DNA from 3 places in the Bacillus capparidis genome. Region 1 is predicted to be linked to each of the others. Evidence: riboswitches for the same ligand, from Rfam matches in the RefSeq annotation. Region 1 holds a riboswitch; each other region holds the start of a gene.
What was found. Region 1 has a riboswitch for cyclic di-AMP ahead of JOC74_RS08590 (potassium channel family protein). Riboswitches for the same ligand answer to the same signal wherever they lie in the genome.

Region 1 (3,179 bases):
TCAATGGATCAATACTCTTTTAAATAGAGGAAATTCCAGAAAAAGAAACAATGGAATGATGCTGTGGGTGTCTGTGTTAGGATTAGTCAGTGCCGTATTTTTTGGCTTACGCGGCAGCCGTTCGGGTAATATGATGAGCCCTGTTCAAAATTTCTTTTCGAATCTAATGCAAAATAAAAATTTAATGCGAAAACCTGTTCCTGTGGCAAGTAAAACTGAGTTTTCAAACGAATTAACACCTAATAAAAAATAAATGAATTGTAATTACTTTTGCAGTGCTAGAAAACCTGGCACTGCTTTTTTAATGGACCATTTTAATAAATTCAGGAATGTCTTTTCTAAAAAAAGGAATAATACCTCAGAGGCAATATGGATACATTTTTTGCTAAAAGCTTTCTTAACGAAAATAGCGAAAATGGAGGAGGGTACATAATGAAACAGCCTATAGTAACTATCGTAGTTCCGTGCTACAACGAAGAGGAAGCTATAATACAAACATGCCGCCAGCTAAGTACTGAATTGAAATGCTTAATGGATGATAAATTCATCTCAGCTGAAAGTAAAATTTTGTTTGTCGATGATGGAAGCCAGGATCGTACGTGGTCACTGATTGTGATGGAAAGTGTAAAGAACAGCTATGTAACCGGCATAAAATTAATGAAAAATGCAGGACACCAAAAAGCTCTTTTAGCCGGACTGGAAAAAGCAAAAGGCAGCTCGGATTGTGTGATTTCAATAGATGCCGATCTTCAGGATGACGTGTCTGTTATTCGTGATTTTATCGAGAAATATAAAGAAGGGTACGAGATTGTCTACGGCGTCCGCCGCAGCCGCCAAACAGATACTTTTTTTAAGCGGACAACTGCTTTAGGCTATTATTCACTAATGAATAAGCTTGGGATTCAGTTAATTTATAATCATGCCGATTATCGTTTAATGAGCAAGCGTGCACTTGAAGAGCTCGGTCGCTATCGTGAAGCCAATCTGTTTTTGAGAGGAATTGTCCCTATGATCGGCCTGCGATCGACAAAGGTATTGTATGATCGAAAAGAGCGTGTGGCAGGAGAAACTAAATACCCTCTGAAAAAGATGCTGTCCTTTGCCTTTAAAGGGATTACATCATTTAGTGTGACACCGATCAGAAGTATCACATTGCTAGGAATTTTATTGTTTTTTTTAAGCGTTTCTGCAGGGATATACGCTTTGATTCAAAAACTTCTCGGGCACACAAACGTCGGCTGGACCTCTTTAATGATTTCGATTTGGTTTTTAGGCGGGTTGAATTTAATGGGGATTGGCATTATTGGCGAATATATCGGCACGATTTTTACGGAAGTGAAACGTCGCCCCCATTATGCGATAGACATTGATTTAGAAACCGAGCGATTGGGCCGTCTAAAGCGCCAGGAGAATGAGCAAGTACCGGAGAAAAAGTTTAGCTCATAAAGTTATAGGATAACTTTACAATACGAAACTTTGGGAGTAATATAATTTTCAGAATCAACCATCTTGATCGCTGAATCCGTGTGGAACGGGGGAACCAGAATTGTAACAAACATTTTGTTACTAGGGGTGAATCCTTCATGATGAAGGCAGGGTTACTTCTGTACCCGAACCCGACAGCTAACCTCGTAAGCGTTAAGGAGAGGATGTGAACTTGTGATCGGAGAATAAAACGACCACTGGGGAATCCTTTGTGGTCTTTTTTTTGTAAAATGTAATACTTCTGTGTTTGTTAACAAACAACTATAGAAAATGAATCAAGGAAGGGTTAAGATGAAGAAATTATTCGCCGTATTTGGTTTAGGACGCTTTGGATCAACCCTTGTTAAAGAGTTTTATGAAATGGGTATTGAAGTATTAGCTGTAGATAAAGATGAGACAAGAGTCAGTGAATATATGCAATTTGCCACACATGCAGTTTGTGCAAATGCAATCGATGAAACGGTTTTGCAAAAGCTGGGCGTTCGAAATGTTGATCTTGCGTTCGTTTCCTTTGGAGATGATATGCAATCAAGCATCTTGACTTCATTACTCTTGAAAGAAATAGGTGTGACTAAAGTTTGGGCAAAAGCACAGGATGAAAACCATTCAAAAGTTCTCGAGAAAATTGGTGTTGACAGAGTTATTCATCCGGAGCGTGATGTGGCTAAAAGAATAGCCCATCATATTGTGACCGATAAGATGATTGATTTTATTGAGCTATCTAAAGATTTCAGCATCGTGGAAATTATAGCAACAAAAAAGGTTGATCACCGTTCCTTGGAAGATCTAAACATACGGGCCAATTACGGATGTAATATTGTTGGAATTCAACGTGATGGGAAATTTATTGTTTCTCCTTCTGCTGAAGAAGCTATTTATAAGGACGACGTGTTAATTGTCATAGGAAACAATAAGGACATTGAACGATTTGAAAAAGAAGGAGTTTAAATGAATATAAAATACATTCGATTGAATCCCTCCCAGCTGCTGCTATTAGTGTTTTTGTTTTTTATTATACTAGGTACAATTTTATTAAAGCTACCGTTTGCAACAACCGAATCTGTCAGCTGGACCGATGCATTGTTCACTGCGACGTCAGCTATGACAGTCACGGGTCTCGCGGTTGTTGATACAGGTACCGCTTATACCCTCTTTGGCCAGCTGGTTATAGTCATGCTTATCCAAGTCGGCGGCTTGGGGATCATGTCTTTTGCAGTTCTCATTTTTATCATGCTGGGAAAGAAAATTGGTTTTAAAGAACGGCTGCTTATCCAGCAGGCTCTTAATCAAACCTCTCTCGGCGGGATTATTAAATTAGTGAAAAACTTATTTATCTTCTCATTATCTATAGAATTGATAGCCATGCTGCTGCTCGCTATCCGATGGGTTCCGGAATATGGCTGGGGAAAAGGGATGTATTATAGCTTTTTTCACTCAATATCTGCTTTTAACAATGCGGGATTTTCTTTATGGCCAGACAACTTAATGGGATATGTAGGAGATCCGTTAGTCAACCTCGTGATTTCTTCTCTGTTCATTTTAGGCGGAATAGGCTTTACTGTTTTAGTGGATGTGTGGTATAAACGAAGCTTTAAAAAATTAAGTCTGCATTCGAAACTAATGATTGTAGGTACACTGGTGCTTAATGTAATAGCCACTGTTATAGTTTTCTCAATGGAATACAATAACCCTGA
Region 2 (3,179 bases), on a different contig from region 1:
GCTGATTTCTTCTAAAATCTTCTTTTTCCCGATTTTCTTATGTATATTGTTAACCGTTAAAACCGGCTTGATTGTCATTGCTTTAAAGCCCTCCCATTCTAGTATATAGTATACCATTTACAGTCATTTTTCTGGTTAAAAGGGTGTTTCCAATTTGGAGCTTGATATGTCAAAAGGGTCTTTTTTATGGCGGTGTACGGAAATCCGCATCATCGACTCTAATTCATCTATGAAAAGGAAAAGATGGAGCATCTGTAGATAGCTCCATCTTATTCATTGGAATATTTTAGAAGGATTGATTAACGTTTTGTTCAGAAGTAACTCCGTGTTTTTTCTCTGATTCAGCAACAATAACGGCGCAGGCAGCATCTCCCGTAATATTGACTGCAGTCCTTGCCATATCAAGCAAGCGGTCAATCCCTAATATAAGTGCAATCCCTTCAACAGGAAGATTGACGGATTGCAGCACCATGGCCAGCAGGATCAAACCGACTCCGGGCACCCCGGCAGTACCTACACTTGCAAGAACAGCAGTTAGAACAACAGTGACAAGCTCCACAAAAGTCAGATTGACATCATATACCTGGGCGATAAACACTGTTGCAACACCTTGCATGATCGCTGTTCCATCCATATTAATGGTTGCTCCCAAAGGTTGAACAAAGCTGCTTATCGATTTCGGCACCTTTAAATTTTTTTGGGCAGTTTCCATTGACATCGGAAGTACCGCGTTACTGCTCGATGTACTGAAAGCTACAACCATAGCAGGTGAAAAGCCCTTAAAGAAAGCAATCGGATTTAACTTGCCTAATACGGCAACAGTAGAACCATACGTAACAGCCATGTGGATAATCAAGGCTAAAAGAACAACAATAAAATAGAGTCCCATTGCTTGGATTGCGCTAAAGCCTTGGCTTCCAATTGCAGAAGCAATCAATCCAAATGTACCGTAGGGAGCAAATTTCATAACGAGACCGACAAGATACATCATGAGGTCATTTCCCTGCTCTAAAATTTTCAACAGCCCTTCTGTCTTCTTACCGAGCATAGCAATTCCAAGCCCGATAAATATAGAAAACACAATGATTTGGAGCATGTCTCCATTTGCGAACGCCTCGATTGGATTTTTAGGGATAATGTTCATAAGCGTTTCAGCCGTTGATGGTGCTTCTTTTGCTTCATAGCTTCCTGCGTTCTCAGGAGTGATATTTCCCACTTCACCCGGTTTGATCAACAACGTAAGAACAAGCCCTATAATAATTGCAACAGTAGTGGTTAATAGAAAATAGGAGATCGTTTTTGCACCAATCCGACCTAATTTTTTTGGGTCTCCAAGCCCCGCCACTCCTAAAGTAATCGAAAAGAAAACGATTGGAATCACAATCATATTAATCAAATTTAAAAAGATTTTGCCTAAAGGGGAAAATAAATATGGATCCAGCACATCAAATGCTTGAGGTGCAAAAACGTTCAAGATAATTCCGACGATAGCACCTACAATAAGTGCAATGATGATTCTTGTTGCAAGTTTCATAGATTTACCTCCTAAAAAATAATAAAAAAAACCACGAGTTCATTCGCGGCTTCGTGCTCTATTCAGACATAGAGATCCCACATATGACTCTCTTCACGTATACGGGGTTAGCTGTCGGGTTCGGACGAAGAGATGTCCGTTTTTATACATAAAACGTATAAAAATTCACCCCGTAATGATTTTGGGTCCCCCATTCCTTCAAAAAAGGATTAAACGAGTGTAGTATAGTTTTGTAATATAATTAAACACCATTATTTCCATCTTGTAAATAGTTTTTCAAGTATGTCAACTTTTGTTAACACCGACCGTTTCCTCTGTACTGCTATTTGTCACATCAAGAACATCCAAGAGAAAGACAACTACGGGAATACCGATTATCAATCCCCATATTCCAAAATAATGCTCGGAAAAAATCAATACGATAAATGTCATAAAGATAGGGAGCTCAGTTTTTGCAGACATAAGCTTCGGGTTGAGAAAATACGCTTCAATCGCATGAATGATCATAATAACGATAAACATATAGAACACATAGATCCAGTCGCCGATGCTATAGGCAATAATACTGAGAGGGATCAAGGACAAGACGACTCCGGCCACCGGAATCAGCCCCAGGAAAAAGACCATAACGGCCAGGCCGAACAACTGCGGAAAACCCATGATCCAGAGAGAAATCGTAGTAAGAGCACAATTTACAATCGCAATGATAAATTGTGCTTCTAATACCTTTCCAAACGTCTTTACAAATTTCCCACCGAAAAAAGCAATCTCTTTATAAAAAATCGCCAATTTGCTCGTTTTAAATTTTTGCATAAAAGCGACCAAACGGCCTTTTTCGATTAAGAAAAACATACTGAGAATTAATGAGAGAAAAACTTGCAGACTGAATGAACTCACATCAGCAAGGTATGTATAAAGAAAATTAAGCCCCTTTTCAAAATATCCCGAAAGATTCACGTCTCCAAACACAGTGGTGATCTCATAATAAAATGGAATATTCTCTTCTGGACGAGCAGACAGTTCTTTCGCCAAATCTGCCAACTGCTTGATTTGATCCGCGACCACAGGATAATAGTTGAAGATTCCGATTGCCAATAAGCCGCCAAGCGTAATATATAAACTGGTTATCACCACTTTTTGACTCACTTTTAAAAAGTGGTTAAGAAATCCTCTTACTACGTTTTCCAGCCTGTCCATCAAAAAAGTAAAGATAAACGTGAGTAAAATAAGATTCATCATTCCTCGAAAAAGATAAAGGACAGCAGCTATGATAAGAAAAACAAAAAATCGCCTTACTCCCGCATGCTGTAAAAATTTATTCCATGCTGCCGACATTTATTACACTCCAGTCAAATACATCAAGATAAGTAAAATTATATAATAAAAAGACGCGAAAATCTCTTTTCGCGCAGAAAACTTTGCAAAAATATTTAGAATTTCATCAGTTTTCGTCAAATTTTTTCTTTTTATATATTATCAGGCAGATTAATAGTATGGCGACTGTCCATGCGGCTATGATTAGAAAGTGTGAATAGATTTCATTTCCAAGGTTTGATGCCATTGTCAGGTTCATACCGTCGATAAGATGCCGAGAAGGGAGCCATTCAAGCACTGTTACAATCGGTTGAATATCAATTGCATCTTT
Region 3 (3,179 bases), on a different contig from region 1:
ATGGGGAAATCATTGAAGTAGGCGATCCGGAATCACTCTTGCAGTTTTCAATAATGGGAATGGGGATTTCCTTAGTATCGAAACGTACGGCAAACCGCTACAACATCAACAATTATATAGAGGTACCTTCAGTTTATAAATACATCAACATTTACTTAATTACTCGTTTGCACCATGAATTAACACCTATTGAAAGACAATTTACAGAATTGAATCATTCGCTTGTGAACGAATAATGGAGAGAAAGTATTTAACCGAATGGTTGACTAATTCTAGGTTGTTCTTTATTGTTAACTATATGGTTAAACAAAGTAGCCACAATTTAGATTGGATTTTTCATGCTACGTCAGACCGAATTATTACGGTGGGTATTTAATGATTGCAGGGTTGAAAGAGATCGTAGAAAGCGAATGAATTAAAAAATAAGGAGATGTTTTTAATGGAAAAGGTGACACCATTCTTAATGTTCGAAGGAAATGCGGAAGAAGCCATGAATTATTATACTTCTTTGATTGAAGAATCAGAAATTACCAGAATCACTCGTTATGGACCAAATGAAGCAGGAGATGAGGGCAGTGTGATGCAGGCTGTCTTTTCATTAAAAGGACAGGAATTTATGTGCATTGACAGTAACGTAAAGCATGAGTTCACGTTTACCCCTTCCTTTTCAGTGTTTCTTACATGTGATTCTGAAGAGGAAATTACCCGGCTTTATGAGAGCCTCTCAGATGGCGGGGGCGCCCTAATGCCATTAGGTGATTATTTCTTTAGTAAGAAGTTCGGTTGGATTGTCGATAGGTTTGGAGTTTCATGGCAGCTCAATTTTCCAAGCTAAATGTTGGATGGTGTTCCTTCTAAAGAGGAGCGCCATTTTTTATTCCTCCTTTACATAAAGAGTTGAAAATGCCCTGTTCTTTAGTTAAAGAAGTATTCAAATTTTAGATTTTAAAATTACATATTTTTTTAACAATTTTTGTTTACATTTTTAGTGCACAGAAGTATGATAATCATCGGTTTCATATTTCTAAATCGCTGAGACCTAAAGGTGCGGGGGAACCATTTTTGTGGATTGTTACACAATCCAAAGGGGTGAATCCTTTTAAAAGGTAGGGCTACTCAAATGGTCCGAATCCGACAGCTAACCTCGTAAGCGTTATATGAGAAGGAAGGTGGAGCTTGTGAGACAAAAATTATATTGTCTTCAGGCCTATTATCTATGGCTTGCAGGCATTTTTTATTTTAATTGAACTAAAGTGTTTTCGTAGAGTGTTATTTGATATACAGGAAAAGATATGTTTAATACAATCTGGTAGTGAAATTTGTGATTTCTTCTCTAAAGAGATTTTTAATAGGCCGGCCATTAAAATCAACTGAACTAGGGGAACAGAAGCTTAACAAAACAAAAGCATTAGCCATCCTATCTTCTGACGTTTTATCATCAGTAGCCTATGGTCCGGAGCAAATTTTAATTGTCCTGGCAACAGTTGGTGCAGTAGCATTTTGGTATTCAATTCCGATAGCAATGGGAGTATTAATTCTATTAACTGCTCTCATATTGTCGTACAGGCAGATTATCTTTCGCCTATCCTCATGGCGGTGGAGCGTATGTAGTATCAAAGCATAATTTGGGTATAAATCCGGGGTTAATCGCTGGAGGATCCTTGCTGGTAGATTATATTTTAACAGTGGCAGTTAGTGTATCTGCTGGTACAGATGCGATAACATCTGCATTTCCTGCCTTACATTCTTATAATGTGATCATTGCGATTATCTTTGTGATTTTTCTTACCATCTTAAATTTAAGAGGGGTAACGGAATCCGCCTCTATTTTGGCGTATCCGGTGTATTTATTTGTTTTAGCGTTATTCGTATTGATTGGTGTGGGCATCTACAACATTGTAACAGGTCAGGTTCCGCCTGATTTACATCCATCAATTGGTACACCCGTGGCAGGAATCAGTTTATTCATCCTCCTGCGAGCGTTTGCCTCAGGCAGCTCTGCTTTAACAGGAGTTGAAGCCATTTCGAATGCCATTCCCAATTTTAAAGACCCGGCACCTAATAATGCAGCTAAAACGTTACTTGCGATGGGTGCCTTGCTCGCTTTGTTATTTTCGGGAATTGTATATTTGGCCTATTATTACGGGATTACTCCCAGTGAAGAGGTCACTGTTGTCTCACAACTTACGGAAGAGACATTTGGTCGAAATTTCATGTATTTCTTTATCCAAGGAACTACAGCATTGATATTGATCCTGGCTGCCAATACAGGTTATTCAGCGTTCCCATTACTTGCGGTTAATCTTGCCAAGGATAAGTTTATTCCAAGAATGTTTACAATAAGAGGAGACCGGTTAGGATACTCGAATGGGATTATTATTCTTGGGATTGCCTCGATCATATTAATTCTTGCTTTTAAAGGACAAACTGAACAGCTTATCCCGCTATATGCAGTCGGCGTGTTTATTCCATTTACGCTGTCTCAGTCGGGAATGATTGTTAAATGGATTCGTGAAAAACCAAAAGGATGGGTATTTAGGCTTGTTATTAATTCAACCGGTGCCTTGATTAGCTTTACCGTTACGATCATTTTCTTTTTAACCAAATTCGCACAGGTTTGGCCAGTCTTAGTTTTTTTACCCATTATCGTTTTTGTTTTTCACCAGATAAAGAAGCATTATGACGCAGTTGGCGACCAATTGCGACTGACAACATGTGAACCTTCTGTCCCGATTAATGGGAACGTCATTATTGTTCCTGTGGCTGGTATGACTCATGTAGTAGAGAACACGTTAAACTATGCTAAAACTCTTTCGGCAGAAAAGATCATTGCCGTTTACGTTGCGTTTGACAGAGAAGTCGAAAGAAAGTTTGAAGAAAAGTGGAAGAAATGGCAGCCTGATGTCAGACTCGTGACACTTCACTCTCACTATAGAAGTATTATTCATCCTTTGACCAAATTTGTTGATACGGTTGAGCACAAAGCCAGAGAGTCGGATTATCGGGTTACGGTCGTCATCCCTCAGTTTATTCCTAAAAAAGGCTGGCACAATATTCTTCATAACCAATCTAGTTTATTGATTCGGGCATATTTGCTTTATCGGCGGGACGTAGTCGTTACTACTGTCCCTTACCATTTAAAAAAATGAGTTTTTACGGGTGTCTCCTTAATGAGGCAC

Region 2: another riboswitch for cyclic di-AMP. It lies ahead of JOC74_RS21995 (dicarboxylate/amino acid:cation symporter); the one in region 1 lies ahead of JOC74_RS08590 (potassium channel family protein).
Region 3: another riboswitch for cyclic di-AMP. It lies ahead of kimA (potassium transporter KimA); the one in region 1 lies ahead of JOC74_RS08590 (potassium channel family protein).

Annotation. Positions count from the first base shown of each region.
Region 1 is NZ_JAFDST010000002.1:297,249-300,427, reverse strand. It holds gene JOC74_RS08600 (hypothetical protein) at 1-253, shown strand, start outside; gene JOC74_RS08595 (glycosyltransferase family 2 protein) at 433-1,446, shown strand; cyclic di-AMP (ydaO/yuaA leader) riboswitch at 1,505-1,653, shown strand; gene JOC74_RS08590 (potassium channel family protein) at 1,777-2,433, shown strand; gene JOC74_RS08585 (TrkH family potassium uptake protein) at 2,434-3,179, shown strand, end outside.
Region 2 is NZ_JAFDST010000008.1:87,106-90,284, reverse strand. It holds gene JOC74_RS22000 (ABC transporter ATP-binding protein) at 1-78, opposite strand, end outside; gene JOC74_RS21995 (dicarboxylate/amino acid:cation symporter) at 287-1,534, opposite strand; cyclic di-AMP (ydaO/yuaA leader) riboswitch at 1,617-1,760, opposite strand; gene JOC74_RS21990 (AI-2E family transporter) at 1,820-2,869, opposite strand; partial or broken gene JOC74_RS21985 (ABC transporter permease) at 2,976-3,179, opposite strand, start outside.
Region 3 is NZ_JAFDST010000003.1:120,817-123,995, forward strand. It holds gene JOC74_RS14140 (LysR family transcriptional regulator) at 1-236, shown strand, start outside; gene JOC74_RS14145 (VOC family protein) at 440-835, shown strand; cyclic di-AMP (ydaO/yuaA leader) riboswitch at 1,021-1,169, shown strand; partial or broken gene kimA (potassium transporter KimA) at 1,322-3,149, shown strand.